Regions from separate parts of the Paenibacillus thiaminolyticus genome, predicted to be linked through region 3. Evidence: predicted binding sites of a transcription regulator. Region 3 holds the regulator's gene; each other region holds the start of a gene.
What was found. The regulator NrdR, encoded in region 3, represses ribonucleotide reductase genes. The targets are predictions, from matches to a motif close to AACACNATATATNGTGTT.
Positions count from the first base shown of each region.

Region 1: FLT43_RS07380 (adenosylcobalamin-dependent ribonucleoside-diphosphate reductase) is a predicted target of NrdR. The motif match lies at 9,204-9,221, and genes of this name have one in related genera.
Region 2: FLT43_RS24750 (anaerobic ribonucleoside triphosphate reductase) is a predicted target of NrdR. The motif match lies at 4,490-4,507, and genes of this name have one in related genera.

Region 1 covers NZ_CP041405.1:1,653,567-1,664,230, reverse strand. The annotation lists gene FLT43_RS07425 (MMPL family transporter) at 1-830, opposite strand, end outside; gene FLT43_RS07420 (MarR family winged helix-turn-helix transcriptional regulator) at 837-1,307, opposite strand; gene FLT43_RS07415 (DNA-directed RNA polymerase) at 2,036-2,437, shown strand; gene FLT43_RS07410 (ATPase) at 2,832-2,999, shown strand; gene FLT43_RS07405 (N-acetylmuramoyl-L-alanine amidase) at 3,101-3,802, opposite strand; gene FLT43_RS07400 (YqzE family protein) at 4,020-4,301, shown strand; gene FLT43_RS07395 (phospholipid phosphatase) at 4,340-5,539, opposite strand; gene FLT43_RS07390 (YqhG family protein) at 5,964-7,067, opposite strand; gene FLT43_RS07385 (DEAD/DEAH box helicase) at 7,069-8,949, opposite strand; gene FLT43_RS07380 (adenosylcobalamin-dependent ribonucleoside-diphosphate reductase) at 9,307-10,664, shown strand, end outside.
Region 2 covers NZ_CP041405.1:5,558,799-5,569,462, forward strand. The annotation lists gene mnmA (tRNA 2-thiouridine(34) synthase MnmA) at 1-1,083, opposite strand, end outside; gene FLT43_RS24725 (DivIVA domain-containing protein) at 1,306-1,575, opposite strand; gene cymR (cysteine metabolism transcriptional regulator CymR) at 1,864-2,283, shown strand; gene FLT43_RS24735 (cysteine desulfurase family protein) at 2,303-3,466, shown strand; gene FLT43_RS24740 (PRC-barrel domain-containing protein) at 3,583-4,080, shown strand; gene FLT43_RS24745 (hypothetical protein) at 4,107-4,322, shown strand; gene FLT43_RS24750 (anaerobic ribonucleoside triphosphate reductase) at 4,557-6,515, shown strand; gene nrdG (anaerobic ribonucleoside-triphosphate reductase activating protein) at 6,512-6,997, shown strand; gene FLT43_RS24760 (AI-2E family transporter) at 7,048-8,118, shown strand; gene FLT43_RS24765 (SwmB domain-containing protein) at 8,349-10,664, shown strand, end outside.
Region 3 covers NZ_CP041405.1:1,869,663-1,880,326, reverse strand. The annotation lists gene polA (DNA polymerase I) at 117-2,786, shown strand; gene mutM (DNA-formamidopyrimidine glycosylase) at 2,850-3,689, shown strand; gene FLT43_RS08515 (MntP/YtaF family protein) at 3,795-4,505, shown strand; gene coaE (dephospho-CoA kinase) at 4,536-5,132, shown strand; gene FLT43_RS08505 (lytic transglycosylase domain-containing protein) at 5,129-5,713, shown strand; gene FLT43_RS08500 (alpha/beta-type small acid-soluble spore protein) at 5,765-5,986, opposite strand; gene nrdR (transcriptional regulator NrdR) at 6,109-6,582, shown strand; tRNA gene FLT43_RS08490 (tRNA-Ala) at 6,674-6,748, opposite strand; gene FLT43_RS08485 (hypothetical protein) at 6,805-7,059, opposite strand; gene FLT43_RS08480 (AraC family transcriptional regulator) at 7,227-8,129, shown strand; gene FLT43_RS08475 (N-acetylglucosamine kinase) at 8,266-9,237, shown strand; gene FLT43_RS08470 (6-phospho-beta-glucosidase) at 9,291-10,601, shown strand.

The DNA of each region.
Region 1 (10,664 bases), 220 kb from region 3:
TATGTGGCGGCAATCGCATCGCCGATATGTTCATGCCGCGGCACTTCCTCCTTGAAGCGGCTAAGGAGCAGAATGCAATAATCGGTTCCGATCCCGAACATGACGGCGACCATGAAGATCTGCGTGAAGGTAGACACGGGGAAGCCCGCCGAATCAACCAGGAAGGCAACGATGGACTGGGATATCAAATAACTGACGCCGACCGCCACCAGCGGGATGAGCGGGGCAATAACGGAACGGAAGACGAGAATGAGAATAATAAGAATGAAGGCGACCGTAATATATTCCGACTTCTTCAGACCGTCTTGGGAGCTCTGAATCGTATCCTTGTCGATGGAGTGTCTGCCGGTAATATAATGCTCGACGCTGACGGACTCCATATCCTTGTTCACGCGGCTGATGATATCGTCGGTAGAATTCTCTCCGGCTGCCACTCCGATGGATGTCATGACGGTCTTGCCATCGCGGGAGATCAGCTTCTTCTCCAGCTCCGGCTGCGCGAACGGATTCAGGATCGACTCGATGCCCAGATCGGCCTTATGCTGCTCCAGGCGCTGAATCGTCTCCTTGACTTCGGCGATCTCACTGGCTTGCAGCCCGTCCGGGTTATGGAAGACGAGCGCAATCTGAGATTGCTCCTTGATGCCGTTCCGTGCGGCGGCTTCATCCAGAATAGCCTGCGCTTCCGTCGAAGGGTAGCCGTCAGGGACGGTGATCGTCCCTTTTTGCTTGACCAGATCGTTCAGGGACGGGGCGGCGATCATCAGGCCTGCCGCCGCGATAATCCATACGGTGATAATCGCCCATCTTGCCTTCAGTATGAATTTCATGAAACGCTACTCCTCTCTCCTTATCAGATAGGCTAATTTTTCGAAGGTGCTGATAAAGGCTTCCACCTCCTGCTCTTCGAAGTGAACCAAGTAGGAAGAGACCATATCCTGCACTTTCTGCTCCGCTTCCTTCAGCACGGATTCGCCGCGGGGGGTGAGGGACAGATATACCTGCCTTCGATCGGATTCATCCCGGGTCCGGTCGATGATCCCGCGATCGGCAAGCCGCGTAATAATCGCGGTGATCGAGCTTTTGCCGACGAGAAAAGCATCCGCCAGCTCGGTGGGATTGCAGCGGCGGCATTCGCTGATGAACAGAAGAATCTGGAATTGTTCAGGGGTCAATTCTTCCTGAATGGCTTCCCGAATATCGGCGAACAGATGCTTCGTTACATCGAAGTAGGCAGCGATATAACGATCAATCCATTGCTTGGAATTGGCATTGGCATTGGTATTGGTATTGGTATTGGTATTCAATGTTTTTCCTCCTCATGAGTGTATGCACGGCAGAGTTGTCTATATTGTTTCATAATAAAATAGTTCGATAATGAAACTATATGTTGGAGCCTGATGAATGTCAAACTCTTTACTGGGAAAAATACATCAAAACGGAGCAAGCCACTTGAAAAAAGAGAAATCGCTTTGTATAATGGTGATAATGATTATCATTTCTAATTATGCTTGCGTAAAATCAGAATGAACCGGGGTGGAACCAATGGTTATTGTGCAACAAGTCATGACGGCGGCGCTGTTTGTCGTGGCTGGGATATGCCTTTATATGTGTCTGAAGCAGGATCGGAGAACAAGGAAATCCCCGCAATAGGAAGCGGATTTCCTTTTTTTCTTTTTCATTTATATTTATTGACATTTCATGAATGAACGTATATAATTACAATTTATAATCGTAAATTTCACTCTCCTACGCATTTTAGAATCTTACACACTTGCCACATCTCACTTCGGAATCACCCTTATCTGCTGCCTATTCCGTCTGTCATGCCACCAAGAATGTTGTAAGCATCGCCGCTGCGCTCGCTTGAAGCTCACGATCAGCGAGTCTGTTTCAACGTGTTCGATTACGGTTACTATAATGAAGTCAAGAATATAGTCTATCGCAAAGGGGACTGTACACAACGACAATAATTTTGAGCTTTCCTGCTGGCAGCAGAGTGTCCGGCAGGTTGAAAGGTTTGGAGGTAATACAAATGAATACACAACTCGTGCACAATTGGTTGAACCATTTGGGCGGATACCGGGCAAGCCGCGCGATCAACGAACGCCGCTTGACCTACCGGATGTCCTTCATCCAGGACGCCAAGCGTTCAGGCACGCGCCGGGAGCAAGAACGCATTCGTCATGCGATCTCCCGTGCGAAGGAGCAAGAAATGATTTTCCAGGAAGCCTGCGCTCGACTCCCTGTTCCATACCGGGAAGTATTGAACAAACGGTACTTGCAGGATACGCGCGGCATCGAGCTGGATGTCATCTCGGATGCGGTTGACGCTTTGGCCCTCGTCTTGCAGGGGATGGAGCAAGCGGGTGCGATACAATACCGTATCGTCGAAGGCTACGTCATTATGCATCGTGTTCATCAACGAACGGCGTAACCGCGGTTGATCTCGGAGTGATACAACCGTCTTTTATAACAAGGACATTGATGCGATTTACGTCATTCACTGTACATGGAATTCGAAGAATTGGATATAAGCCTGTCATCTCACGGATGGGTAAGCCCTCCGTTCATGCATTTCATTCTACACGATTGGGTGAACTTAATCATGAATCAGGAATACTGATAACCCCTTAGGATAACGCATCCTACAGGGGTTATTTTTATGGGCATCCAGTCATTCACCTCCGCTTCAGGATAGCCTTGGCGCAAATGACGCATAGTAAAGATATGCAGAATCTGGCCTAAGCTATGGAGGGATGATGATGATGAAAAAGGGGATAGGTAAACGGGCTAAAGAAATATTGCGAAAATTGCTTCAGGGCAGAGGAATGAGACGCCTTGCCATCGGCCTCGCGCTGATCATCCCGGTCGCCGGATATGTTGGAGACGTCCATGGATGGGCGGCGGGGGAAGAAGCGCGTTCGCAGTCGGCCGATGCCGTTAAGGAACATATTCCCGGCTCGCCGCAGCATGCGGCGGAGATTCACCAGCGATGAGCTCATCAACATGCGAATGGGGAATGGAGGAGGGTCGGATGCGGCCGTTGATATCATGTGCAAAGCGCCGGAAGGAAATCGTTCCTTCCGGCGTTGTGCAGTCAATATATGGCGTGATAATGCACGATCGCATCACAGAGCCGGGCCGCAATCGCTGTCTGGGAGCGGGGATCCGTCAGCATGCGGCGATCCTTGGCGTTGCTCAGATAAGCTAGCTCGACGATGACAGCCGGTTGATCGACGTGCTTCAGCAGGTAATACGTCTTCCCATGCTGGGGAAGCGTGCGCGTGGAGAAGAGCGGATTCAAGGAATCTTGGAGGAGAGAAGCCAGCAAGCGGCTCCGGCCTTCATTCTGATGCAGGACAAGCGGACCGGTCGCCCTCGGACTCCTGGACCAATTGACATGAAGGCTGATGAACATCGACACCGGCACTTCTCTGCTCAACTGCCTTCGCTGAGCCAGGTCCTTAGAATGGCGCGAGCGTGCGCCTGACCAGCGGTTGTCATCGCTTAGGGCATAATCGCCGGTACGGTTGAGAATGACCGGTACCCCGCGGGCCTTGAGCAATAAATAGAGCTTGCGGGCAATGGCGAGATTGATGTTTTTCTCCAAAATATCCCCGTAGCTCGTTCCGCCGTCAATTCCGCCATGTCCTGCATCAATCAGCACGTGCTTGGAAGGGAATACGCTCCTGTAGAACGGGGGTCTTTCGGGAGCCGGCCTCCCGCCTGCAGGTTCGGGGATATGCGTGTGCCAGGCGGCTTCCTGCTGCGCGCAGACGGTCAGGGGCAGGAAAGACACGCCTATGAGCACCGCTATGATGGCGTGGAGCCATCGCCTTGTCCGCCGGGACCTTAGGAGATTAGGCATATCGCGTGACCACCTTCATTGTATGGAATCGATTGTTCTTATCGTGTGCAATAAGACAACGCTTCATTCCGAGCCTGGCGGCCGCGTTTGACCGGAGGGGGAATGGGGCAGACTAACATCCATCAGGGACAGGATGGAGGTGGCCGTCATGGCCAAAGGTCAAGACCTGATCAAATATATTACGCAGCGGGTCGTCACTTATATCGACACACCCGTCGAGGCCCGGCGTGAACGCAGATTGGCGCGCCACAATCGCATGAAGGAGCCGTGGCAGACCAAATGGTTCGGCATGGTGCCGTTCAGCATGCAGATGTGGGCAGGGAAGTGGAGACGAGCGGGGCAGCCGCTCCTTCGCCGAGCGACTCGCCTGAAGCTGATGCGCTGGCGCAAAAGACCGCGGCCTCCCCAAGATGAAAAGGCACACTCCTGAGGGCGGAGGGTGCCTTTTGTGTATGCTAAGGAATCAGATTAAGATTGCGGAACGAAGTAACCGTGAGCGAGCGCGTCATCTGCCGGAATCCAGCGCATCGCTTCCATATCGATGCTGGAAATAATGACGTACTTGGATACACCCTGATCGTCCGCTTCTCCGGCGGGCTCCCACCGCTGCATGCCGAGATAAGCGAACGGCATCTTCATGTCGAGTCCGGCGCGCTGCTGCACATAGACCCATCGCTTCGTCTTGTAATCGGCAGGGGCACCGGCTTCCGGCTTGCGAAGCTGCGGCTGCCGGGCCATCCACAAAATATTGTGATACGGGTCGAACGGATCACGGTAGGAGCTCGGTGCAGGAACGGCATCTTCTCCTTCCCCGCCCGCCAGGACGTGGTTCTCTTCGCGCCCGGGAACGGTCTCCAGCAGGATCGAGGCCACGGCTGCATCCTTCGGTTGTGCCGCGGCGGAGACTATGACGGCCTGACCATCCATGCTCCATGGCGCTGCCAGCCGATCCGGCTCGAAGGCAGGTGGCAGCCATTCTCCGCTCTGCGCATCAAGCCATTCCACCGCTCCGCTGCTCCATTCCAGACGCCACACCGTTACCAGCGGGTCGATGAAATACGGCTGAACATCCGCCAACATGTCATGGCTCGCCGAAGAGGCTGCATCTTCAACCTGAAGCCGATGGGCGAGCGCTTGATGCAGCGTGGTCTCCTGGTACGGCATGGCGCTGCCGCGGCCGTATTCCGCCAGCCGGATATCACCCTGCTCGGTCGATGCGAGAATCATATATCCAATCTGTTCCTGCCCAGATAAGACGCGAACAAGCCACCCGTGCATGCCGGGACCGAGGGGGATCGTCTCTATCCGGGCCTCGCTCCAGTCGGTGAACGGTTCGTTCTCCGCCAATTGCTGCTTGAAGCGATCCGCGATGTCCTGCACCGATCGTGCCTGCAGGCTCCCGGCGAAGCTGCGTTCCGGATGATGCCGATCCGAACCGCTCCGCACGGCTGCCAGCATCAGCGAATAGACACCTTGTAGCGCTCCTTCCGCTTCCACATAAGCGGACTGGGCCTTCGGCAAGGTCACTGGGGGCTGTTCGCCGCGAAGCGGATACAGCGAATCCGAGGCTGCCAATACTGCGAAGGTGACCCCTCCCGCGGCGAGCGAGGTCAGCGCCGCCGTCGTTATCAGACTGGCGAACCTTGTCCACCAAGGCGTTTTTTGCATCTCCAACACCTCTCTTGGCTATGACATTCCAACATGCTTGCCTTCTTCTCTTGCTGCCGTGCACCGGTCCGGTAATATATATGTTACTACCCATCCGGCTCCATGTTTCAACCATTTCATTGTAAGGGACAAGCTCTAAAAAGGCTGTCGGAACAGGGAGGGAAGCGCCGTGCAGAGCTGGTTCTATTTTTGCCGCAAAATGGCAATTGGCCGCGCAATATAGCCGACTGTCACGGACATCGCGATCCGACAATCTGACAAGGCCGGGCGGAAGCGGGAGGTGCAGAACCTTGCCGCTGCCCCGTCAATAACTTGTCAGGACCTCGTCGACAGCTCATTAGCACCTCGTCGACAGCTCATTAGCACCTCGTCGACAGCTCATTAGCAACTTGTCGGCCGATCAACAGAACCGCCCGGCTCCGCCCTATTGGAGCATGGGCACATGAACGAGCCCGGCGTTAATAAGACTTACCTCGATGCGCGGCTCGAACTGCCACCGCAGTTCCTGCTGGCGCACCTCATATTGCTCCTCGATGGTCATGGACCGCGCCTCTTCCTCCCCATCCTCCCCGTTCGAAGGCGGAGCGGGAGCCTCTTGTTGGCGCATGCGGCCCGGCTGTTGGCCCGCCTCGCGGATAAGCGGCTCATAGTAGGAGGCGAGGCGGCTCAATTCTTCCTCCAGCCGGACGCGCGCTTCCCGCGCCCAAGCGTCGTCATGGCGCGAGATGACCTCCGCGAGATGTTCCTCCACATAGGATAAGGCCGCGTGCAGCGTTAGACGCCATGGCAGAACATGGACATGGGGAGGCAGCTTCGGCGTCACGTCCATCTGCAGCACCTCCTCCATGTAATCGAGGCGCATCTTCCCGCTGACGAGCGAGATGCCGTAGGAATGGATCTCCTCGCGCTTCAGATCGCAGGCGAACTCCAGCTTGAAGTTCAGCAGCAGCCATGACTCGTACGGGGCGGATTGCTTCACGCCGCGCCCTCCGCGAACGGGGCCGGCGGCCGGCGGCTCCACGAAGAGCTGAATGAAGCGCCCCTCGGTATGGGCCGCCTGCATAATCTGTTCAAGGCGCTTGCTCCCGTAGGTGACGTCGTCGCGCGGGATGCGCCCGGGGCCGCCCCCGCCGCCGGTGAAGGCAGGCGCCACGCCGAAGTAGCGCCCGAGCACGGACTCGCCGGGCGCCGCTTGCGGAGCGGCTCCGGCGGCTGCAAGCGGGCCGGTCCCGCCAGCCGGCTCGGCCGGCCCGGGGGCTGCGGGCGCAGGCGCCGACCCATAGGAGACGGCGCGCGGCGGCTCCGGCGGCATCGCGGCGGGATCGAACACGAACGTGAAGCGCATCGTCTCCGCCTCCGCTCCCGTGCGATCGATGAAGCCCCAATAATAGGGGCGGTTCGTCAGCACGCGATCGGCGCGCTCTGACAGCTTCACGGTCACATGGGCGGGCGACTTCTCGAGAATATGGCAGTCCGTCGCCTCCAAATAGCGCAAGACATAGTCGCGCACTTGCTCGGTGTTCATCATGTCAAGCCTCCGCTTCCGTACTGATCTGGTCCAGCAGTTGGCCGATCGCTGCCTTCTTCTCGTCATCCGCTTCGGCTTCCACTTCCGCGCGGATGGCGTTCAGCGACGCTCCGAGATGCTCGACATGATGGCGGATCTCGTCGTCGCTGCCCGCTTCGAGCAGAATGCGGGTCAGGCTCTTCTCCAGGGAGTCCTGCTTCTCGAACCGTTCCAGGATCATATCCAGCCGGCCGATGACCATTTCGAACATATTGATTTTTTCATGCAGCAGGTTCAAAATATGCTCCTCGATCGTGCCGCAGGTCGATAAATTGTAAATGCGCACATCGTTCGTCTGGCCGAGGCGGTGCACCCGCCCGATTCTCTGCTCGACGCGCATCGGGTTCCAGGGCAGGTCGAAATTGATCATATGGTGGCAAAATTGCAGATTGATGCCCTCCCCGCCGGCTTCGGTCGCGATCATCACCTGGGCCCGTCCGCGGAACAGGTCCATCATCCAGTCCTTCTTGCCCCGGTTCATGCCGCCGCTGTACGGCACCGCCACGATGCCGGCCTTACGGAAATATTGCATCAAATATTCCTGTGTCGCCCGGTATTCGGTGAACACGATCACCTTCTCATTCGATTGCCGGATAATGTCCATGGCGGCCTCCGCCTTCGTGTTGGACGTAATCGCTTTGATCAGATCGACGAGGTCCCAGATATGATCGCGGATCGGCGAGTCCTCTGGAAGCTTCTTGGCGAGGTTGACGAGAGTCAGGAAGACCGCGTCGCGGCTGGAGCAGACTTCCCGCTGCAGCGTAATGAGCGAGAACATGCTGCCGATATCGCGGCCGTTCATCTGGTACTGCTCCTTGATGAAGCGGGTGACTCCCTCGTACAAGGCCTGCTCGTCCGAGGACAGCGTCAAGGGAACGTTGCGGACGATTCGCCGCGTGAATTGCACGCTGCCCTCTCCTCGCCGATTGCGCACCATCACCTTGGACAGCTCGCCTTGAAGCTGGCCCTCGTTCTTCGGAAGGCGCTTGTCGGCGACGAAGTTGCTGCTGAATTCGCCCTGGGCCCCGAGCTGTCCGGGCTTCAGAAGGGTGATCAGATTATACAGCTCGTTCATATCGTTCTGGACCGGCGTTGCCGTCAGCAGCAGGCAATATTTTTTGCGTAAATGCTGAATGAACTGGTAGTTGGTCGTCTTGCGATTTTTGAGCTTATGCGCCTCGTCGACGATAAGCATGTCGTATTCCTGCTCCATCAGAATCGATTTATGCGGATCGCGCTTGGCGGTATCCATCGAGGCGACGACGATGTCGGATTGCCATTGATATTTTTTCTTCTGAGCCACCGCCGCGATGCCGAACTTGTGATGCAGCTCGCGCACCCATTGCAGCACCAGGGAGGCGGGGACGAGAATAAGCGCGCGCTTGACAAGCCCGCGAATCAAATATTCCTTCAGCACGAGCCCCGCTTCGATCGTCTTGCCGAGACCGACCTCATCCGCGAGAATCGCGCGGCCGCGCATCTCGTGAAGCACCTTTTTGGCGGTCTCTACTTGATGGGGGAGCGGTTCTACGTTCGTAATATGGGTCAGGCATTGCAACTCGTCGAACGCGTGAATGCGCCTGGCCTGCTCCGCCTCATAGGCAAGCTGGAACAGCGTCCAGTCATCCCATGGACCGTTCTTGTCGATGCGGGCCGACAGTTCCTCCAGCCAGCCGCGATCGGTCACGACAGACAGCGATCCAGGCATGGCACGCGACGAGAGCGGCCAGGAATTCGCCGCAGAGCGCATGATCGAGCCGCTAACCGGGGTGACCGGGCCGGCCGTCAGGGCTGATGGTTGCGTACCGGGAAGGCCATCATTCGGCTGCTGATGTCTGTTCATCCTCTCGACCTCCTCTATAAAGGTAGTATGGACGTTATTGCATGCTTTCATAACTGGCTGCAGGACGGAGATCGAGGAGCCTGCAAGAGGGGAGGGGGAGGGGGAGGTATGCCTTCTTCAGGAAAATGCAAGAGACAAAATAGAGAGCTTGCTAGAGAAAAACGAAGCATGGAGTTCCCCGGTTCTCATCCATTCGCTATAATTCCTTTTTTCTTATTAGAAATTCTATATGTGGTATAGTACAATGATTTTCGCACACAATATATTGTGGAAAATACATACATTGTACAATGCTTCAATTATCGTGTGCGGTGGTAATCATTCAAGTAGCGAGTAATATATAGGAGGTTGTGTTCTTTGAATACGGGGCATAAGCAGCGCTTGGAAGGCTTGAGCGAAAAAATATTTCTGGATCGGTACGCCTGGAAGGATGCAGACACGAACAACACCAAAGTAGGAGATGTCGTCCTGGTGCTGACCAAAGACGATCCGAAGTTCCCGGCGAAGGAAGTCGGAGAAGTGGTAGAGCGTAACGGCCGCTTCGTCTCTGTCAAGCTGAGAAGCGGAGAGGTGGTTCAATCCACGGTAGAGAAGCTGACCTTGACGATAGAGAAGACACCGGAAGAAATGTGGGATCGGCTGGCGGCTGCGATGGCATCGGTAGAACCAACCCCTGAAAAACAAAACGAATGGACGGAAAAATTCCGTTATATCTTAGATGACTGGAAGCTCGTTCCAGGGGGCCGCATCGCGGCCGGGGCCGGGGCGAGCGAGGAATTGACCCTCTTCAACTGCTACGTTATCCCATCGCCTAAGGATAGCCGCGGCGGTATTATGGAGACTTTGTCGGAGATGACCGAGATCATGGCCCGCGGCGGGGGCGTCGGGATCAACCTGTCGTCGCTTCGTCCGCGCCGCGCGATCGTGCGCGGGGTCAACGGTTCCTCCAGCGGCGCCGTCTCCTGGGGCGGATTGTTCAGCTATACGACCGGATTGATCGAGCAAGGGGGCAGCCGTCGCGGCGCGCTCATGCTGATGATGAACGACTGGCATCCGGATGTGGTCGATTTCATCACGGTGAAGCAGACAATGGGCCAGGTGACGAACGCCAATCTGTCCGTCTGCGTGAGCAACGGCTTCATGAAGGCGGTCAAGGAGGATCTGGATTGGGAATTGGTCTTCCCGGATACCTCCGATCCGGAATATGACGAGCTGTGGGATGGAGACCTTGATAAATGGAAGCAGGCCGGCAAGGCGGTCATTCCATACCGCACCGTCAAGGCACGCGAGGTCTGGCATACGATTATCGAGTCGGCGTGGAAATCGGCCGAGCCGGGCGTCGTGTTCATGGAATACTACAACCAGATGTCGAACAGCTGGTATTTCAACCCGATCATCTGTACGAATCCGTGCGGGGAGCAGGGCTTACCGGGATGGGGCGTCTGCAATCTGTCCGCGCTCAATCTGTCCAAGTTCTATGACGAGGAGAAGCATGATGTCGCGTGGGACGAACTGTCTACCGTGACGCGCTATGCGGTGCGCTTCCTGGACAACGTAATCGACAAGACCCCGTATCATTTCGAGGAAAATAAAGAGAACCAGCAGAACGAGCGCCGCGTCGGCCTTGGCTCGATGGGCTTAGCCGAGCTGATGATCAAGCTGGGCATCCGCTACGGCAGCCCGGAATCGCTGGAGTTCCTCGATAAGCTGTTCGG
Region 2 (10,664 bases), 2.9 Mb from region 3:
GACCGCGTCGATCGTTCCTCCGCCCAGACAGACCTCGCCGTCATAGAACACGACGGCTTGTCCCGGCGTAACCGCCTTCTGATGCGAGCCGAACATCACTTCATAGATCCCGTCGCCGCTTCGCTCGACTGTGACCTCCTGATCCGGCTGCCGGTAACGGAATTTCGCCGTGCAATGCAGCTTGTCCGGCGCCTCGCCCGCGATCCAGCTCACGCCGGCCGCCCGAAGCCCGGTAGAATACAGGCTTGGATGATCGCCCTGGACGACATACAAAATATTGCGGGCGACATCCTTCTCCGCCACGAACCAAGGCTCGCCCGTGCCTGAGCCGCCGATGCCGAGGCCTTGGCGCTGCCCGAGCGTATAGTACATCAAGCCGTCATGACGGCCTTTGAGTTCCCCGCTGCGGATATCGATCATGTCCCCAGGCTGGGCAGGCAAGTACTGGCTCAAAAACTCCTTGAAATTGCGTTCGCCGATGAAGCAGACGCCGGTGCTGTCCTTTTTCTTCGCGGTGGAGAGTCCGGCTTCTTCCGCAATCCGGCGCACTTCCGGCTTCGGCAGATGGCCGATCGGGAACATGGCGCGCGCGAGCTGATCCTGATTCAAGGCATTCAGGAAATAGGTCTGATCTTTGTTGCGGTCGATGCCGCGAAGGAGCTTGGCCTGACCGTTCTCCCGCACGACGCGGGCATAATGGCCTGTGGCCACGTAATCGGCGCCGAGATCGAGCGCTTTTTGCAAGAACTCCCCGAACTTAATCTCCCGGTTGCACATGACGTCCGGGTTCGGTGTCCGTCCGCGCCGGTACTCCTCCAGGAAGTAGGCGAAGACTTTGTCGTAATATTGGCGCTCGAAGTTGACCGTATAATAAGGGATGCCGATCTGCTCGCAGACCCGGCGCACGTCTTCGGCATCGTCCTCTGCGGTGCAATGTCCGAATTCGTCGGTATCATCCCAGTTTTTCATAAAAATGCCGATTACATCGTATCCTTGCTGCTTGAGCAGCAAGGCCGTAACGGAGGAATCGACGCCCCCCGACATGCCGACGACGACACGGGTATGGGCATTGGCAGTTGTCATGATATCACCGTCTTTGCTGCGGGCCGGCCGGTCTAGGCGTAGAGGGCCGCTCCCGGCCCGGAACCCGTCGATTTATAGTATCACTCTATTGTAACATACCGGTTGAAATAGATGGGGGAAAATAACGATTCACAAAGCGCAGCCTGCATGTTTCTAGTATGGGCCGCTTTGCCGTGAAACTTTCCTTCCCGCTAATCTTTTGTTCTCCCGAAAGAGTAAATTTCAAGCTCCCGAATGCGCTGCATAATATATGTCAGGCTCAGACGTGTCAGGAGCGTCTTCATACAGCAGATCAGCGATCTGCGCTTGCAGCTCTTGGATGATTTGGTTATAGGTCTGGTAATCCTTGATAATCAGGTCCAAGTACTCGTTAACCTGATCTTCGTCATACCCGCGAAACGTGCGGTCAAATTCTTGGTTATGTATATCTAGCGGAGTGAACCGGACTCCAAGTTCCGTCGGGCGCAAGGCCGCTAATTTATCATTTATCATAGAGCATCATTCCTTTCCTCCACGGTTCTGCGCGTTATGGTCGAATGTTCCATTATGAACATTATAATCGAAATTGGGTCCGGGAGCTGAAGATGGAATTACGGGCCCGCTCTTATTCTGCAAGATCCCCCTATTTTTCCAATGAACTTTGTGCGAAAGTTCTTCATAAAATCCGAATAGCCTGTCAGATTATTGTCCATAACGGAGATAGTTATGTTACGATATACGGGGTGCCTTAATCGGAATACATTGAATTGGACAGGAACAACCAATAAATGAGGTGTAATAATGAAAATATCAACGAAGGGCCGTTACGGGCTGACGATTATGATGGAGCTGGCCAGGAGCTACGGCGAAGGCCCGACTTCCTTGAAGAGCATCGCGGAGAAGAACAATCTCTCCGAGCATTATCTTGAACAATTAATTGCGCCGCTCCGCAATGCGGGCTTGGTTAAGAGCATACGGGGAGCCTACGGCGGATATATATTGCCGGAGAGCCCGGAGCAGGTCACGGCAGGCGAAATTATTCGCGTGCTGGAAGGTCCAATCTCTCCGGTCGACTTCACGGAAGAGGATGATCCGGCCAAGCGCGATCTGTGGCTTCGTATTCGCGACAGCATCGCCACGGTGCTCGATTCGACAACGCTTGCGGATCTGATCTCGTACAAGGATGAGAACGTGCAGGAAAGCTATATGTTCTATATTTGACGATCGCGAGGGAAGCGAAATGGAACGAATTTATTTCGATCATGCCGCGACGACGCCGCTTCATCCGGAGGCGGCGGAAGCGATGATCGCGGTCATGCGGGACGTGTATGGCAATGCCTCCAGCGTTCACGCCGCCGGCCGCGAAGCGACAGCGGCCTTGACCCGGGCGCGGGACAGCGTGGCGGAGCGGCTCGGCTGCCGGCCGCAGGAGCTTGTCTTTACAAGCGGCGGGACGGAGAGCGATAACGCGGCGTTGTTCGGCGTTGTCCATACCGCCTGGCTGAAGCACGGACGGGAACGTCCGCCTCATGTCGTAACTACGGAAGTGGAGCATCATGCGGTGCTCCACGCTTGCCGTTATGTGGAGCAATTCGGCGTGGAAGTGACCTACGTCGCGCCGGACGAGACGGGTCTCGTCGCGCCGGAGCGCATTCAGGAGGCGCTCCGGCCGAATACTTGCCTGGTGAGCGTCATGACGGGCAACAACGAGGTGGGTACGCTGCAGCCGATTCGCGAGATCGGCCAGATGGTGCGCGAGCAGGGGATTGTGATGCATACCGACGCCGTTCAGGCGCTCGGATTCCTGCCGTTCCAGCTGCAGGATTGGCCGGTCGACATGGCCAGCTTCTCCGCCCACAAGATCAATGGGCCGAAGGGAGTCGGCTGCTTGTATATCCGTCAAGGGACGGAATGGGAGCCGATGCTTCACGGGGGCAATCAGGAGCGGAAGCGCCGGGCGGGGACGGAGAATGTGGCCGGAATCGCGGGCTTCGCAGCCGCGCTTCGCATCGCGGAGAATGAACGGGAGGACAAGGTGCGCCTGACCACACAAGTGAGGGCTTCGCTCTGGTCGAAGCTGGTGTCCGCACTGGGAGAACGGGTCGCGTACAATGGGCATCCGGAGCACCATCTGCCTCACATTCTTAATGTGAGCGTGTTGGACGTTCCGACAGAGACGCTGCTGATGAATCTTGATCTCGCAGGCATTATGGCGGCCAGCGGCTCCGCTTGCACATCCGGTTCCTTGGAAGTGTCGCATGTGCTCGAAGCGATGAAGCTGTCCGAGCTTCGCACGAGCACCGCCGTTAGATTCAGCTTCGGATTGGGCAATACTATAGAGCAAGCCGATATTGTGTCGCAACAAATTGCAACCATCGCCAATCGCGTCCGTAGTAGAAATTAAGGAGTCCGCTAGACATCATCGAGGGGCGGGACCCGCGGCGAGTGGAGCGCTATCGGCGGACAGGCGCGCCCGTGCGGCGAAGCCGTATGTGCCATGAACCGAAGGAGGGTCCCGGAATGAAGTTGCTGGAGCTGATCGGCCTGCCTGTGTTCGATATCGGTACGGGCAAGCAAATATCCAAAGTGAAAGATATCTGCATCACCCCCGAATGGGAGATTACCCATCTTCAGCTTGTCAGCCGCGTCCGTAAGCAGGATATGCTGGTACAGTGGAAGGATGTGACCGCATTCGGGGATGACGCGGTCATGATTGCGAGCGGCGAAGCCGTGCAGATGAAGGCCAGCGCCTCGCTGGAACGGGCATTTCTGTCGGGAGAGGCTGCATTGAAAGGATTGCCGGTCATGACTTCGGAAGGCTCCCAGCTCGGATGGGTCGCCGATGTTTATTTTCAGCCCAATATGGATAACCAGATAACAGGTCTGGAAATTTCAGACGGCCTGCTTGCGGACCTTCTGGAAGGAAGACGGCAGATTGAAGGAATGAGCCGCTTGAAATGGGGCACCGATGTAATCGTCGTGGAAGAGAGCGGAAGCGCAAGCGCGCAATCAAATTAGTCTAATGGACGGAATGGTGAAGAACGATGATGCGATGCCCGAATTGCAATTCCAAAGATATCGGGAAAATTGGCGCCCACCAGTTCTACTGCTGGGGATGCTTTATCGAGTTGACCGTTAACGGCGATAAAATGTCGGTGTTCCAGGTGGAAGAAGACGGAACGTTGAGCTCGCTCGACGATTTATTTTTTGGCGATGAATTTATGACCCCACCCTATCCGGAAGCGCATGCTTCTTCATAACGGAATGGACACATATCGGAATAAAGCGAACAAAAGCGTTCATGCTGCCCCCGGGCGGTGCATGGACGCTTTTTGCCGTTCCGGCGGCCGCCGGGCTGTGTGACAGATCTCATATTGCAAGCTTCCTCATTTGTAGATAATACATATTGTGTCTTTTTCAAAACAACCATACTACATATAGTGTTTTAGGGTGTTGAAATATCAATAGAGATGATATGAAAGGGTGGAGTAGCGATGACGATCATGCCGCGATTGCGCGATGCGAACGTTGCCGAAGAGAGTGCGGGAGGTGCCGGACCGATGCCTTGGGCATCCTGGGGGAGCGCCCGGAAGGGGGATGGCGGCACGCTGCCGGACAATCATCCGCTGACGGGGTCGCTGCACGAGATTGTACGGGACAGCGATTCGGATCTGATGCGGGAGAATGCGAATGTGGACGGCCGATCTCCGATGGGCATCATGAGCAAGATGGCCAGCGAATGCTCACGTTGGTATGCGATGAATTATTTGCTCGCTCCGGAAGCGCGGGAAGCGATCGAGGATAATCTGTTGTATCCTCACGATCTTGATTTCTATGCGTACGGAACGACGACCTGCTGCCAAATCCCGCTTGGACAATTGCTGAAGCGGGGCTTCAATACCGGCCACGGCCATATGCGGGAGCCGCAGGATATCAAGAGCGCGCTCGCTCTGGCCTCGATCATTTTGCAGGCGAATCAGAACCAGCAGCATGGCGGACAAGCGTATCCCGCCTTCGATTACGATCTTGCCCCGTATGTAGGCAAGACGTTCCGGCGCCATCTGGCCTACCTTGAATCGCTGCCGCTGCAGCCGGAGCTCGACCGGGAACAGGAAGCTTGGCGGCTGACGGAGCGCGACGTGTACCAGGCATGCGAAGCCTTCGTCCATAACGCCAATTCGATGCATTCGCGCGGCGGGGGACAAGTTCCGTTCATTTCCATCAATTACGGGACCGATACGTCGCGTGAAGGGCGCATGCTCGTCAGACAGCTGCTGATGGCGACGAGAGCGGGCTTGGGCAAGGGAGAGACACCGATCTTTCCGATTCAGATCTTCAAAGTAAAAACAGGCGTCAACTTCGGAGAGCAAGATCCGAACCGCGATCTGTACGAGCTGGCGCTGGCGACGACGGCGGAGCGGCTGTTCCCGAACTTCGCCTTCCTGGACGCGCCCTTCAACAAGGAGCATGACGACGGAACGCCAGAGAGCGAGGTCTGTTATATGGGCTGCCGCACCCGGGTCATGGCCAATGTGAACGGCCCGTCGACGCCGCAGGGGCGCGGCAATCTGTCCTTTACGTCACTTAATCTGGTCCGGATCGCGCTGCTCGCCCGCACGAAGGAAGCTTTTTTCAGCCTGCTGGACGATATGCTGGACATTGCCGTGAGACAGCTGGCCGCTCGCTATGAGTATCAAGCACGGAAGCGGGCCCGCGATTTCGCCTTCCTGATGCAGCAGGGCGTCTGGCGCGGCAGCGAGCGGCTTCAGCCGGAGGACGAACTGCGTGACGTATTGAAGCAGGGCACGCTCAGCGTCGGCTTCATCGGGCTGGCCGAGGCGCTTGTCGCCCTGACCGGCTCCCATCACGGCCAATCCGAGGAGGCACGCCAGCTTGGTCTTGACATTGTGGCCCATATGCGCCGCCGGATGGATGAAGCTGTGGCATCTAACGGGATGAACTATTCGCTTATCGCGACCCCGGCAGAAGGGCTGTCCGGCAAATTCACGAAGCGCGATCGGGATGATTTCGGCCGCCTTCGGGGAATTACCGATCGTGATTACTATACGAATTCATTTCATGTTCCGGTCTATTATCCGATCAAGGCGTATGACAAAATCCGCATCGAAGGGCCGTACCATGCCTTGTGCAATGCCGGTCATATTACATATGTCGAGCTGGACGGCAGCGCCAAAGCGAACCCGCAAGCGCTCGATCGGATTGTGCGTGCCATGGCAGAGAACGGGATCGGCTACGGATCGATGAACCATCCGGTTGATCGCTGCCGCTGCTGCGGCCACCAGGACACGATCGAGGATGGATGCCCCGTCTGCGGCGGTACCGATGATGACATTGAGCGCATTCGCCGCATTACCGGTTATCTGGTCGGCGATATGAGCAAATGGAATTCGGCCAAGCGGACGGAGGAGACCGAGCGGGTGAAGCATCGATGAGCTTGCGGGTGATGTCGATTGTGCATGACAGTGTCGTGGACGGCGAAGGGCTAAGGACGGTCGTGTTCGTCAGCGGCTGTCCCCACCGCTGTCCGGGATGCCATAATCCAAGCTCCTGGCGCAGCGACGCCGGCACGCTGATGAGCGTCGAGGCGGTGGCGGCCGATGTGCTCTCCAATCCGCTGACCGATCTCACCTTATCGGGAGGCGAACCGTTCCTGCAGGCCCGTGCGCTTGCGAAGCTGGCCCGCATCGCGAAGGAAGCGGGCCGGACGGTCTGGTGCTACACCGGATATACGGTGGAGGAGCTGCTGCAGGACGGAACCCGGGATCAGCGGAAGCTGCTGCAGCTGACGGATGTGCTGGTGGACGGCAGGTTCCTGATTGAGCGCCGCCGCCCTGGCCTCCGCTTCCGCGGGAGCGATAATCAGCGCATCTGGAAAATGAGGAATGGCCAGCCTGACGAGTTAATTTTCGTTTAGCTACACATACTTTACTGTACGATGCTCGTCCGAACGGAGTGTGGAATACAGTGGAGCGTTTTTGGAAAAACAAGCTGTTCGTCAATGGCGTATATGTTCTGCTCGCCCTGTTCATCCTGTACCTCTTATACTTGTTGAAGCCGCTTCTGGGCAATGTGTACGGGATTGTGAAATCGGTGCTTGCCCCATTCCTCATCGCGATGATTATCGCCTACGTGCTTAATCCGGTCGTCAATATGCTGTGCGAACGCAAAGTTCCCCGTTCGATGGCGGTGCTGCTCATTTATGCGGTATTCATCGCCTGTGTCACCGTGCTGCTCGTCAATATGATTCCGATGATTATGAAGCAACTGGAGGAATTGAATGAGCAGATGCCCCACTTGAATGCGAAGGCCGAGGAACTGATGGATGGCCTTAGCGAGTCGTCTCTGATGCCCATGTCGGTCCGAAGCAGTCTGAACGATTGGATTTACGGCATGGAGAAGCGGGTGGGGAAGGTCATCACCGAATTTATGAACAACCTCGGCGCTACGCTTAACATCCTCATGATGGCGCTTATCGTGCCTTTTTTGATTTTCTATATATTGAAAGACTTCAACGTCTTCGAAAGGACGGTTATTGCCTATGTGCCGAAGACTCACCGCAAGCACATGGTCATGATGCTCAAAGAAATCGATAATGCGATCGGCAGCTATATCCGGGGGCAAGTCCTCGTCTGCGCCATTATCGGGGTGCTGGCTTATGTCGGTTATTGGCTGATTGGACTGCCATATGCGCTGCTGCTGGCCCTGTTCGTGGCCATTTTCAACATCATTCCGTATCTCGGTCCTTATTTCGGAGCGGCTCCCGCACTGATCGTCGCTTCGACCATGTCTTTGAAGATGATGATTTTCGTCATTACCGTCAATACCATCTGTCAAATTCTCGAAGGGAACATTATTTCGCCCCAGGTGGTTGGCCGGACGCTGCATATGCATCCGCTCTCGATTATTTTTGCCCTGCTCGTCGGAGAGCGGCTTGCCGGCATCATCGGAATGATTCTGGCCGTGCCGGTGTTTGCCGCGCTCAAAGTCGTCTTGTCCCATGTGTTCGCCTATTACGTGCGCCGCAAAACGGTGTGACCGAAGTCGGGATGACTATAGCAGCAATTAAGAAGATTCGCTGGCAATGAACAAGCTCCAGCCGAACTTTTGACCCCCTACCTAAGATGTGATTTGTTGACGCTTCTCTCTGGCGAAAAACAAATGATGCGCCACTTGCGTTAAAGAAAGTGGATGCGGCGAAGGAGCACCGTCGTACGGCATATCCGCAAGGATACATCGGTCCGTTGGACCAAAGGAGGGGTTCACACGTGAAAAGAGCATTGGCCGTCTTACTCACGGCGGCAATGGCGATGGAGCTGTCCATCAGCACGGCCTTGGCGCAGTCGCCCGACGAAATTGCTCGCGCAGACCAAGCCTGGCACATCATTACCGTTGATTCTGTAACGCCGAGTTCCGGCTCGGAAGACATTGATATTCAGCCGCAGCTGAGTATGGCGTTCCGCGAGGCGGTAAGCAAGGGCAAGGGACATATTACGATCAAGAAGCGAAGCGGCGAAGCCGTGGAGACGATTGCCGTGGACAGCGATCAGCTCCGGCTCGACGATAAGCAGACCAAGGCGATCATTACGCCTTCGGTCAAGCTGGATTATCGCACAACTTATACGGTGCAGGTCGACTATGGCGCCTTCACGAGCGAGCATGGGGAATTTCTTGGCATTTATGATCCGGCGGTGTGGTCGTTCACGACGAAGGCGGAGCAGGGCATTCCGGTGCTGGAGCAGTTAGCGCCCGCCCGTGGACAGAAGGATGTGCGCGTCGATGCGAATCTGGCGCTTACGTTCAATGAACCGGTATGGAAATCAGAAGGCAGCATTCTCATTAGAACCGCCAATGACGGCAAGGTGTATGAGGCGATCTCTGCCTCATCGAACCGGATCGGCGGGGACGGAACAAGGATGATTACGATTGATCCGGTGCTGGATATGAAGCCGGATACGGAATATATCGTGGAAATTACGGCAGGTGCCTTGCGCAATGGAAGCAAACAGGCTTATCCCGGCCTGCAGGGGGACAACGTCTGGCGGTTCATGACGGGCAAGCAGGACGTGACGGCGCCGGTGCTGTTATCGGCTTCAATGCAGAATGCCGACACGATTCGGCTGACCTATAACGAGGCGCTTGACCCCGCATCGGTTCCGCCGGAATCCCGCTTCTCCGTTACGGTTAATGGAGATTCGCGGAGCATCGCGAATGTGGCGGTAGCGGGCAGCGCCGTCGACGTGAAGCTGAAGAGCGGGATCGCCTACGGTCAAGTCGTGCGAATCAGCTATACGCCGGGCAAGGACCGGAATATTCAGGACGCTGCCGGCAATGCCGCGGCTGCGCTCGATCGGACCCCAGTCAGCGATACGACGGATGCCACGCTGCCGAAGCTGCAGCAGGTGACGGCCAAGGGGACGCAGATCGTCTTCGAATTCAACAAAGAGCTTGATGCGGTATCGTCCAAGGCCGCAGATCAGTTCACCGTCCGGGTGGACGGCAAGACGAGAGCCGTCACCCGCATCTCTCAGGATGGGCGCAAGGTGACGCTGTCGCTGCTTCACCTCATCACGAATGGCCAGGTCGTGAAGATCCGGTATGCGCCCGACCGCTACCCGCTGCAGGATCGGGCCGGCAATCCGGTGCCTGTCATCAGCGAGCAGTATGTACGCAACGTGAACGATACGAAGCCGCCGGTGCTGGAAGCGGCCGAAGTGAACGGCAGCGTGCTGCGGCTTGTATATAATGAAGGGCTAGCGGCGGATCAAGTGCCGCATCGCAGCCATTATTCGGTGCTGGTGAACCGGACGGCACGCTATGTCCAGACCGTTCAGATCCGGGGGAACGCCGTGGAGCTGGCGCTCGATTCCAGCGTCTCCGATCATGATGAGGTGACCGTATCCTATGCGCCTGCCGATCCCCGTCTGACGGATCTGTCCGGCAATGCGGCCGCCGCCTTCACGTTGGCTAAGGTCGCGAACAAGACGGACAACGAGGCGCCGGTGCTGCGCAGCGCCTCGGTCAAGGGCGCAACCGTGACGCTGAACTTCTCGGAGAAGCTGCGGGAATCGCCGGCCCCGGCGTCATCCCAGTTCTCCGTGCAGGCAGACCATGCCAGCATGCGAGTGAAGAGCGCCTCTGTCAAGGGCGACAAGGTGACGCTGGCGCTCGATGAGAGCGTGAACCCGTACAGCGCTGTAACGGTCTCCTATTCGCCGGGGACGAATCCGCTGCGGGATCTGAACGGCAATGCGGTCTCATCGTTCGCCAACGCGGCGGCCGCGAATGAGACGGACGGTTCGGTGCGGCCCGGCGACATTCAGCCTGCTTCGCATGACTGGTTCCTTGACAGCGGATGGTATCTGTTGTCCAGTTCGGCGGCGGAGACCTCATCCGATCGTTCCCGTTACGGCCAATCCGTCAGACAGTATACGCTGCCAGCCAGCAAGTTGAAGTCCTCATTCGATTATGTTATGCATAACGGCACGCGCAACCATCTGGCATTCGAGGTGCCGGCCTCCGAGCCTGCGGCGATGGTAGCCGTTCCGCTGTCCGCGCTGAAGGATGTGTATAGTAAAGCGAAC
Region 3 (10,664 bases):
TATGTAAGTGAATTCCATTCGGCATCCGATCTTCGGGCCGCGTTCATATTCGATTTCCTATTCGGGTTCACGCTATGCTATCATGAAAACATGAGACGGGATTGAGGTGTTTATTAATGAAAGAAAAATGGATCGTAATCGACGGCAATAGCATTATTTACCGTGCTTTTTTTGCGATGCCACCATTGACGAACTCACAAGGATTGCATACCAACGCCGTATTCGGCTTTACGCAGATGCTGCTTCGCATTTTGGAGGAGGAGCAGCCGACTCATATGCTGGTCGCGTTTGACGCGGGCAAGGAGACGTTCCGCCACGGAGACTATCAGGACTATAAGGGAGGCCGGGAAAAAACGCCGCCTGAGCTGTCCGAGCAGTTCCCGCTGTTGAAGGAGCTGCTGACGGCGATGGGCATCGCCCATTTCGAGATGGCGGGCTACGAGGCGGATGACATCATCGGCACGATGACCCGTCAGGCGGATGAAGCGGGACAGCCGATGTTCGTCGTCACCGGGGACAAGGACATGCTTCAGCTTGCTTCCGGACATGTGTCCGTGCTGCTTACGCGCAAGGGCGTGACGGAGGTGGAGAAGTACACGCCGGCCGAGATAGAGGAGAAGTACGGCTTGAAGCCGGAACAGATTATCGATCTGAAAGGATTGATGGGAGACACCTCTGATAATATCCCGGGCGTTCCGGGAATTGGAGAGAAGACGGCACTGAAGCTGCTGCATCAGTATCCTAGCGTCGAGAGCGTGCTGGAGCATGTAGACGAGCTGAAGGGCAAGATGAAGGAGAATCTGGTCAATCATGCGGAAGATGCCCGGATGAGCAAGCGGCTGGCCACGATTTTCCGGGAGGTTCCGCTCGATCTGCCGCCGGAACAGATGAAGTTCGACGGCTTGCAAGCAGAGACGTTGCCGGCGCTCCGCAAGCTTGAGTTCAGATCTGTTATCGAGCGGCTTGAAAAAGCCGGTGTCGGCGGAGATGCCGAGCCTGCGGCCGTCGATGAATCGCTCACTGCGGAGCGTCTCCATGTCCGTATGGCCGGAGAAAGCGGATGGGACGGGCTGAATGAGATGCTCGCCGCCGCAGACGTGCTGATTGTGGAAGCCCATGGCGACAATCCGCATCAAGCTGAGCTCATCGGCCTGCTTGTCGGGACAGAGGAAGAGAGCTGGTATGTAACGGCAGATGAACTGCAGAGCAAAGAGGCGGCCGAACTGCGGACATGGCTGGGAGACGGGCAACGTCCAAAAAGCGGCTTCGATCTTCACTATAACGATCTGGTTCTTCATTGGGCGGGAGTTCCGCTGGAGGGCTCTGTCTTCGACGTCCATCTCGCAGCCTATCTCCTCAATCCGGAGGATGCTTCGGCTACGCTGCAGTCTGTCGCGGTGAAGTACGGGCTGCCGCCCTCTCCGGACAATGACGCCGTCTACGGCAAAGGCGCCAAGTTCAAGGTGCCGGAAAAGGCGGTTGTCGCAGAGCATGCGGCTCGCAAAGCGAAGCTCGTCCGGCTTCTGAAGCCGGTGATGGAGAAGGCGTTGCAAGAGCAGGAGATGAACCGGCTCTATTATGATCTGGAGCTGCCGCTCTCCAAGGTGCTGGCACAGATGGAGAAAACGGGCATTCGGGTGAACAAGCAAAGTCTTCACGATTTGGGAACGAACTTCAAGCAGCAGATCGAGGAGACGATGGCGCGCATTTATGATCTCGCCGGCACCGAGTTCAATATCGGTTCGCCGAAGCAGTTGGGCGAGATTCTGTTCGATAAGCTGGGCTTGCCGGTTGTTAAGAAGACAAAGACGGGATATTCGACCGATGCCGAGGTGCTGGAGAAGCTGGAGCCGTACCATGATATTATCCCCCTCATCTTGCTCTACCGGCAGATGACGAAGCTGCAGTCCACCTATATTGAAGGGCTGCTGAAGGAAGTGCGCGAGAGTACGGGCAAGGTTCATACTTATTACCGTCAGACCATTGCGGCGACGGGCCGCTTGAGCAGCCAGTATCCGAATCTTCAGAACATTCCGATCCGGCTTGAGGAAGGGCGGCAAATCCGTCAGGCGTTCGTGCCTTCGGAGCCGGGCTGGCATATTGTCGCGGCGGACTATTCCCAGATCGAGCTGCGCGTTCTGGCCCATATCTCTGGGGATGACAAGCTGAAGGAAGCGTTCATCCACGATATGGACATTCATACGAAGACCGCGATGGACGTATTCGGCGTCGCCGCCGATCAGGTGGATGCCAATATGCGCCGGCAGGCAAAGGCCGTCAACTTCGGTATCGTATACGGCATCAGCGACTACGGGTTGTCTCAGAACCTGCATATTACGCGCAAGGAAGCTGCCGCGTTCATCGATCAGTATTTCCATGTGTTCCGAGGCGTCCGTCAATATATGGATGATATCGTCAAGCAGGCTCGCAAGGACGGTTATGTCACGACGCTTCTCGAGCGCAGACGTTACCTCAAGGATATTAACGCATCGAACTACAATCTTCGTTCGTTCGCGGAACGGACGGCGATGAATACGCCGATCCAGGGCACCGCCGCCGATATTATCAAGCTGGCGATGGTCCAGATGGATGCCAAGCTGAAGGAACTGGGCTTGAAGAGCCGGATGCTGCTTCAGGTGCACGATGAATTGGTATTCGAGGTGCCGGAGGATGAAGTGGACACGATGAAGAAGCTGGTGCCGGAAGTGATGGAAGCGGCTTTGAAGCTCGATGTGCCGCTTCGGGCCGATGTCAGCTCTGGCGGCAATTGGTACGAAGCGAAGTAAATCAAGACCAGTGCTCCGCAGGAGGACAATATTCGGTATAATGGACAACGAGAGGTGATTGACATGCCGGAATTGCCGGAAGTGGAGACTGTCAAAAGGACATTAAATACGCTGGTGGCGGGAAAAACGATTGAGCGCGTGACCGTTACGCTCCCCCGCATCATCCAGCGTCCAGCGAATATAGAAGAGTTTTGCGACGCATTGAGCGGACATACGATCGAACAGGTAGAGCGGCGGGGCAAGTTCCTCCGCATTTTGCTGGACGGGCTTACGCTGGTGTCCCATCTGCGGATGGAAGGGCGCTATGGCGTGTTCCAGGCGGGGGAGCCGGTGGAGAAGCATACTCACGTTATCTTCCATCTGACGGATGGCAGCGAACTAAGGTATAAGGACGTGCGCCAGTTCGGCACGATGCATCTATTCCGGCGTGATGAGGAATGGAGCATGCCGCCGCTGCAGAAGCTGGGGGTGGAGCCGCTCTCGGAAGAGTTCACACCCGATGTGCTGACCGCTTTGCTGCGCAAGCGCCGCAGCTTCATTAAGCCGGTGCTTCTCAATCAGCATGTCGTGGTTGGCATCGGGAATATCTATGTGGATGAAGCATTGTTCCGGGCTGGCATTCATCCGCTGCGGCCGGCGGACGAGCTGACCGAAGCGGAATGCGTCCGCTTGCACGAAGCAATTGTGGCCACATTGACCGATGCGGTCGAGGCCGGAGGCTCCTCGATCAAATCGTATGTCAACGGTCAGGGCGAGATGGGCATGTTCCAGCATCAGCTTCAAATGTACGGTCGTCAGGGCGAGCCGTGCATCCGCTGCGGACAAATCATTGAAAAGAGCGTTGTTGGAGGCAGGGGCACGCATTACTGCCCGCGCTGCCAGAAGCATTCCCAAACGCGCTAATTAGCATTCACCCCTCTCCGCTTTTGCCCATATGATGGGGTATACCGGCGGGAAGCCTGCGCTGACGCGCGGGCCTGTTCTCGCCGAGCAGGGGAGGGAAATGTGATGCTAATGCAAGCAGCGTCCATGTTCGTCTTGGCTTTTGCGCTGAGCCTTGACAGCTTCGGAGTCGGAATAACTTACGGTCTGCGCCGTGTGCGTATCCCGATATTTTCGATCGTAATCATTTCGATATGCTCCGGAGTGTTCATCTGGCTGTCGATGCAGGCCGGAGGGCTCCTGGTAAGGTACGTATCTCCGGCTGCAGCGCAATGGACCGGCTCGATTATCCTGATTACGATCGGGGCTTGGGCAATCATTCAGCTGCTTCGCAAGAAGGAGGATGCATCGGAAGCGGGCCGAAGCCGGAGCGATGGTATGAAGCAGATTCCTCCCCAGGACCTGAAGGAATGGATTGGCCGGGCGGAATCGAAGCCGCTCATTCGCATCCAGCTGCGCCGTCTCGGATTAGTCATTCAAATATTGAAGACGCCCTCGGCTGCCGATATTGATCGCTCGGGAAGCATTAGCGCCGCCGAAGCGGCATGGCTCGGAGCTGCCTTGTCGCTTGATGCGTTCGGCGCAGGGATCGGGGCATCCTTGCTTGGCTATCCGTCGTTGCTGACGGCAATTGTGATCGCCTTATTTAGCGGCGCCTTTTTGCGGGCAGGCATGCATCTGGGAATGAAGTTCTCGCACCAGCGCTGGATTAAGAGAATATCATTCCTGCCAGGTTTGTTGTTAATGTTGATGGGGATGCTAAAATTGATATCTTAATGTAAGCAGGCAAATAAATGAGGTGAAGGCATGAACATCGGATTAACCGGCGGCATTGCGTCGGGGAAAAGCACCGTCTCCCGTCTGCTCGTGGAACGGGGCGCTCTGCTTGTTGATGCTGACCGGATTGCCAGGGAGATCGTGCTTCCTGGCAGTCCCGCGTTAGATCAGATCGCTGACCGGTTCGGAGCGGACATGCTGTTGCCGGACGGATCGCTTGATCGCAAGCGGCTTGGAAACGTTGTATTTTCCGATGCCGCCAAGCGGAAGGCGCTTGAGGAGATTACCCACCCCGCCATCCGGCAGGAGATGATGACGCAGATGCGCCGGCTTGAGGAGGAGCATCCGCAATCGCTAGTCGTGGTGGATGTGCCGCTGCTATACGAGTCCGGCTTGACTGATCGGTTCGAGGAGATCGTGGTCGTCTACGTCCCGCGAGCGATCCAATTGGAGCGCTTGATGCGGCGGGACGGCTTAACTGAAGCGGAAGCGTCCGAGCGGCTTCTCTCCCAGTGGGATATTGAGAAGAAGCGGGAACGGGCGGATTACGTCATCGACAACAGCAAGGGAATGGAAGAGACTCGGCAGCAGGTTGAACAGTTCTGGCTTCAGAAAGGCTTGCTATGAACCGAATCATGAATCTGATGCGGAAAAAACGTTTTTTGCTCGTCCTCTTTCTCGGGTTTCTATTTATCATATTCGTACAATCGCAATGGCTGGGCCGCTGGATGTATCCGATTCCATATGAGGATGAGATTCGGAAGCATGCGGGTAAGTACCAGATTGATCCGCTGCTCGTCGCGGCCATCATTCGGGTAGAGACGAATTACCAGGCTGGACAAGAGTCCAGGAAGGGCGCCATTGGAGTCATGCAGCTGATGCCGGAGACGGCCTCATGGGCGATGGATCAGCTCAAGCTTGATTCGCATTGGACGATGGAGGAATTGAAGTACGAGATTGATCCGAACATTCATATCGGAACCTGGTACTTGCAATCGCTGCATAAGCAGTTCAATGGGAACTGGATTGCGGCGATCGCTGCATACAACGCCGGTCCGGGCAATGTGAGCAAATGGCTCCGCAACAAGACGTGGGACGGACGGTTCGAGACCGTGAAGCAGCAGATTCCATATGGGGAAACGAAGCTGTACGTACAGCGCGTGATCCATTATTATGATAAGTATAAGGATGTCTATGGGATCAAATGAATAAGCATCGGACAAGCCGGGTTACCGGCTTGCTCCGATGCTCGCAATGCCTTATTTGAATTGACCTGCTAGTTGTTGCTCCGCGATTTGTACCAGGCGCTTCGTGATGTATCCCCCGATCGAGCCGGTGTCACGGGTTGCCATGTTGCCATAGTATCCGTCTTGCGGAATGGCAATGCCCAATTCTTGAGCGATCTCGAACTTCATTTGCTCGAGAGCTGCAGTTGCTTGAGGTACAACCAGGTTGTTGCTGGAACGGTTGTTTTGGCTCATATCTATTCACCTCCTTGCGGTTGGTAATTGTATTGTGTGCATTCTCGCTAAGTTCATTACAGGTAACGACTGGTATTTTCTATAACATCCGAGTTAGATCGGGAAGAAAGGAGGAACACCATTTGAAATGTCCTTTTTGTGCCCATCTTGGAACGAAAGTGCTGGATTCCCGGCCTGCGAATGATAATAAATCCATCCGGAGGAGAAGGGAGTGTGAGCTGTGCAGCCGCCGGTTCACGACCTTCGAAATGGTGGAGGAGACGCCGCTTATTGTCATTAAGAAGGATGGAAGCCGCGAGGAGTTCAGCCGCGACAAGATGCTGCGAGGCCTGATTCGGGCTTGTGAGAAAAGGCCGGTCTCGGTAGAACGGCTGGAGATGATAGCGTCCGAAGTGGAGAAGCAGCTCCGGAATACCGCTCATGCCGAAGTAGAGAGCCGCATTATCGGCGAGCGGGTGATGGAGCAATTGTATCCGGTCGATGAGGTGGCATATGTGCGATTTGCTTCCGTCTACCGCCAATTCAAGGATATCAATATGTTCATGAAGGAACTGACTCACTTGCTGTCCAAAAATTCATTAGGGGAGCACTCATGAAGAACCCGCATCTTAGAACCCTTGCGGGTTCTTTTGTGTAGACAAAACAAAAAGAACATCTTCATCCAGATGTTCTCGAGTGTAGCTATGATGGTGGAGCATAGCGGATTCGAACCGCTGACCTCTTCACTGCCAGTGAAGCGTTCTCCCCCTGAACTAATGCCCCGTTACCTGTTACATTATACCACCACATGTCTCGAATTGCAACAGGATTTATTTCATTTACTCAGCGAGCATGTCGGATAGATGGACTTGGCTGTCAATTTGTTCCGCGAAGCGGTTCAGACATAAGCAAATGAAGTCTTTTCTGCATACGGGACAAGGAATGGAGAGCAAGCGGCTGATGGTAATTGCTCCTTTGTTGTAGATGACGCGGCATTGAGTGCCATCCTGCAATTTCACTTTGACTTGATACAGGTTGTCTTCATCGTTGCGCTCAATTAACGTCTTTTCCTTTACAATCGGTTGGTAGTTCACGGGTAGGTCACCTGCTCCCTTTAGTTTTTTGCATTTTACATCTTAATGTCTTTTTATTGTCTTTGTCAATTTATTTGTGTACAGGACGCGAAATGTTTTTCTTTGCGGAATTTCCTTTTTTTTGTTGTAATAGAAAGAGAACGTTTCCATTGAGAGGTGAAGCTTGAATGGATCGGAATGTATATACGGAACCCCAGGAAAAGCCGAAGGCCATCATGCCTGATCCGGTGTGCTGGCCTACGCCCATGCCGTACCTCGTATCGACGACGGAAGGCGTGAGTCCAAGCTTTCAACGGCTCCATTGGCATCGCGAATTGGAGATTAATTATATCCGGGGCGGGACAGGATTTTGTGTGATCAATGGTATAAAGTATCAGCTTCAGGCGGGAGATATTATCCTCATCAATGGACAGGACCTGCATCGCGCCTTTGAGACGGATCATCTGGTCATTGACGTTCATATGTTCGATCCCGGGATGCTGGCCATGGAGATGCGTTATGACCATGACTTGCTTCGCCCGTTCCGGGAACAGGGCATACAGTTCACCAACCTGGTCAATCGGGACATGCCGGCATACGATGAATTGATCGCAATCCTCCTCAATATGAAGGAGGAGATGGAAGTGAGGGCTCCATCTTACGCATCCGTCATCCGAGCGCAATTGACCCGCTTTCTCGCCCTCGTCAACCGGCACGGCGCTCTCGCGGAAGGGGAGGCGGCGCCGGTGAAGCACCGAGGAATCCATGCGCTGAAGGAGCTTATTTTAACGATGGAGCTCAATCTGGCTTACCCGTGGACGCTGAAGGAATTAGCCGAGCTGACCCATTTGAGCCCGTCCCGGTTCAGCGCTTTGTTCCAGCAGGCGGTCGGCACGTCGCCGCTTGATTATCTTATCCAACTACGGCTGACCCAAGCGGTTCATTTATTGGAATCATCGGATGAGAAAATTATTGATATTGCATCAGAATGCGGCTTTCGCAACTTATCGAATTTCAATCGTCTGTTCCGGCAGCTATTCGGTGTGTCGCCCAGCGAGATCCGCAATCAGCGAACGAAGAAAAAACAGTAAGATCATATTAGTTTTCACGAGGTTAGTAGTAGTTAATGGGATAAAACAAATTGTAAGGTAGGGATATAGCACAGATGATGTATTCGCACGTGAAGGTGCGGAGGGGTGCATTTGCAGATGAATGGGAGAGAAACCGATGGGCATCTACTTAGGAGTCGACGCAGGAGGGAGCAAGACGCACGCCTTGCTGATCGATGCGGAAGGGAACGTGCTGGGCACCGGCCTATCCGGCAACGGGAATCATCAGATTGACCGTAATGGGGCCGCCCGCAATGTTCGTTCCGCCTGTGAAGCCGCGCTTGCTTCGGCCGGATTAAGGCATGAGGATGTGAACTTTGCCTACTTCGGCCTGGCTGGAGCGGATCGCGAACCGGATTATGTCATCCTGCGGCCGATGATTGCGGAGCTGGGCTTCGCCAGGCATGCGATTGTCTGCGACACGATGATCGGCATGCGTGCAGGTACGGATCGCCCGTATGGCGGCGTAATCATCAGCGGCACGGGCTTCAACAGCGCCGCGCGCAACCGCTACGGCGACGAATTGCAGTATGGAGGCTACGGACATCTGTTCGGCGACGGATTCGGCGCAGGGTCCAGCCTGGCGGTATTGGCGTTCCGCGCGGTCATTCGAGAGTGGGACGGGAGGGGGAAAGCGACAGGACTGACGCCGCTCATTCTGAAGGAAATGAATTACGGCAATGTCGAGGATATGTATACCGATGTGCTGGATAACGGAGTGTCCGTGCCGCGTGATCTGGTTAAATGCTTGTTCGAGGCCGCAGCCGAGGGCGATGCTGTCGCGCAGCGCATATTGGAGGAGGAGGGAACGGAGCTTGGCAATGCGGTCAATGCGCTGATTCGCCGGCTGAATATGACGGATGACGAATTCGATGTCGTCCTTATCGGCAGTGTGTTAATGCGGGGCAAAGGCTCTTACCTTCAAGATGCGGTGGCCCGGGAAGTGAGCAGGGTGGCGCCGAAGGCCCGCTGTGTCCGGCTGCAATCCGATCCGGTCGTCGGAGCGGTGCTGAGCGCGATGGATGAAGCAGGAGTTATCATCAGCCCGGAGCTGGACGCACGTTTGAAGGCATTCACTTTTCCCGGATAAGCTTCGATCATAAGTTAAAGCGATTTGCTTTTCAAAATGAAGGAGGTACCAATATGGGAGACAACAACGGGTTGAAGATTGCTGTCATTGGCGGAGGTTCTTCGTATACGCCGGAGATTGTGGAAGGATTCATTCGCAACTATGAGCAAATGCCAATCCGCGAATTGTGGCTGGTCGATATCGAACAAGGCAAGCATAAGCTTGATATAGTCGGCAAACTGGCGAAGCGCATGGTCCAAGAATCGGGATTCCCGATCGACGTGCATCTTACGCTGGATCGGGAGCGCGCGATTGAAGGCGCCGATTTCGTTACCACGCAAATGCGAGTCGGACTGCTGGAAGCCCGGAAGCGGGACGAGCATATTCCGATTCAGCATGGAGTCATCGGCCAGGAGACGACCGGACCGGGAGGGATGATGAAGGCGCTGCGCACTATTCCCGTTCTGCTTGAGATTTGCCGTGACATGGAGCGGCTGGCGCCGAACGCCTGGATGCTCAACTTCACGAACCCGGCAGGCATCGTAACGGAAGCGGTCGCGAAGCATAGCCGTGTCCGTTCGATCGGATTGTGCAACTCGCCGATCAACGTCAAGAAATTCCTTGCTGCGGAATATGGGGTATCCGAAGCCGAGGTTCTGCCGGAATTCGTCGGCATCAACCATCTTCATTGGGTCACTTCGGCTGCCGTCAAGGGAGAGGAGAAGCTTCCGGAGTTGTTGGCCGGAGGGAAAGCGTACAATGCGAAGAACGTGCCAACGACAGGCTGGGATCCGGAATTCCTCGTCTCATTGGGGGCGATTCCGACGTATTATTTGAAATATTACTATCAGAGGGATGAGATGTTCGAGGAGATGAAGGAATCGCTGGCGAAGAACGGAATGCGTGCCGACGTCGTCAGCCGCGTCGAGACCGAATTGTTCGAACTGTATAAGGACGAGTCGCTCCGGGAGAAGCCGAAGCAGTTGGAGCAGCGAGGCGGCGCTTATTACTCGGAAGCGGCGGTCAATCTGATGAATTCCATTTACAACGACAAACATGATATTCAGACGCTGAATGTGCTGAACGGCAATATTTACGACTTTCTCCCAGCCGACGCCAGCATCGAAGTCAATTGTGTCGTTACGAAGCAAGGCCCGATTCCGCTGCCGCCGCGCTGGATTCCGGAACATATCAAAGGTCTGCTGCACGCTGTGAAGACCTACGAGCAACTGACGATTGAAGCGGCAGTCACCGGAGATCGCGGAATTGCGCTGCAGGCGATGGTGCATCATCCGCTCGTCCCTTCCGTCCGCGTGGCTAAGGCGCTGCTGGATGAGATGCTGGAGGCGAATCGGGCGTATTTGCCGCACTTTTTCAAACAATAATCATATCTATAGCGATGCGGGCCGTGCCTTCGGATGGAGGGGGTCCGTATTTTTTTCGTCAGT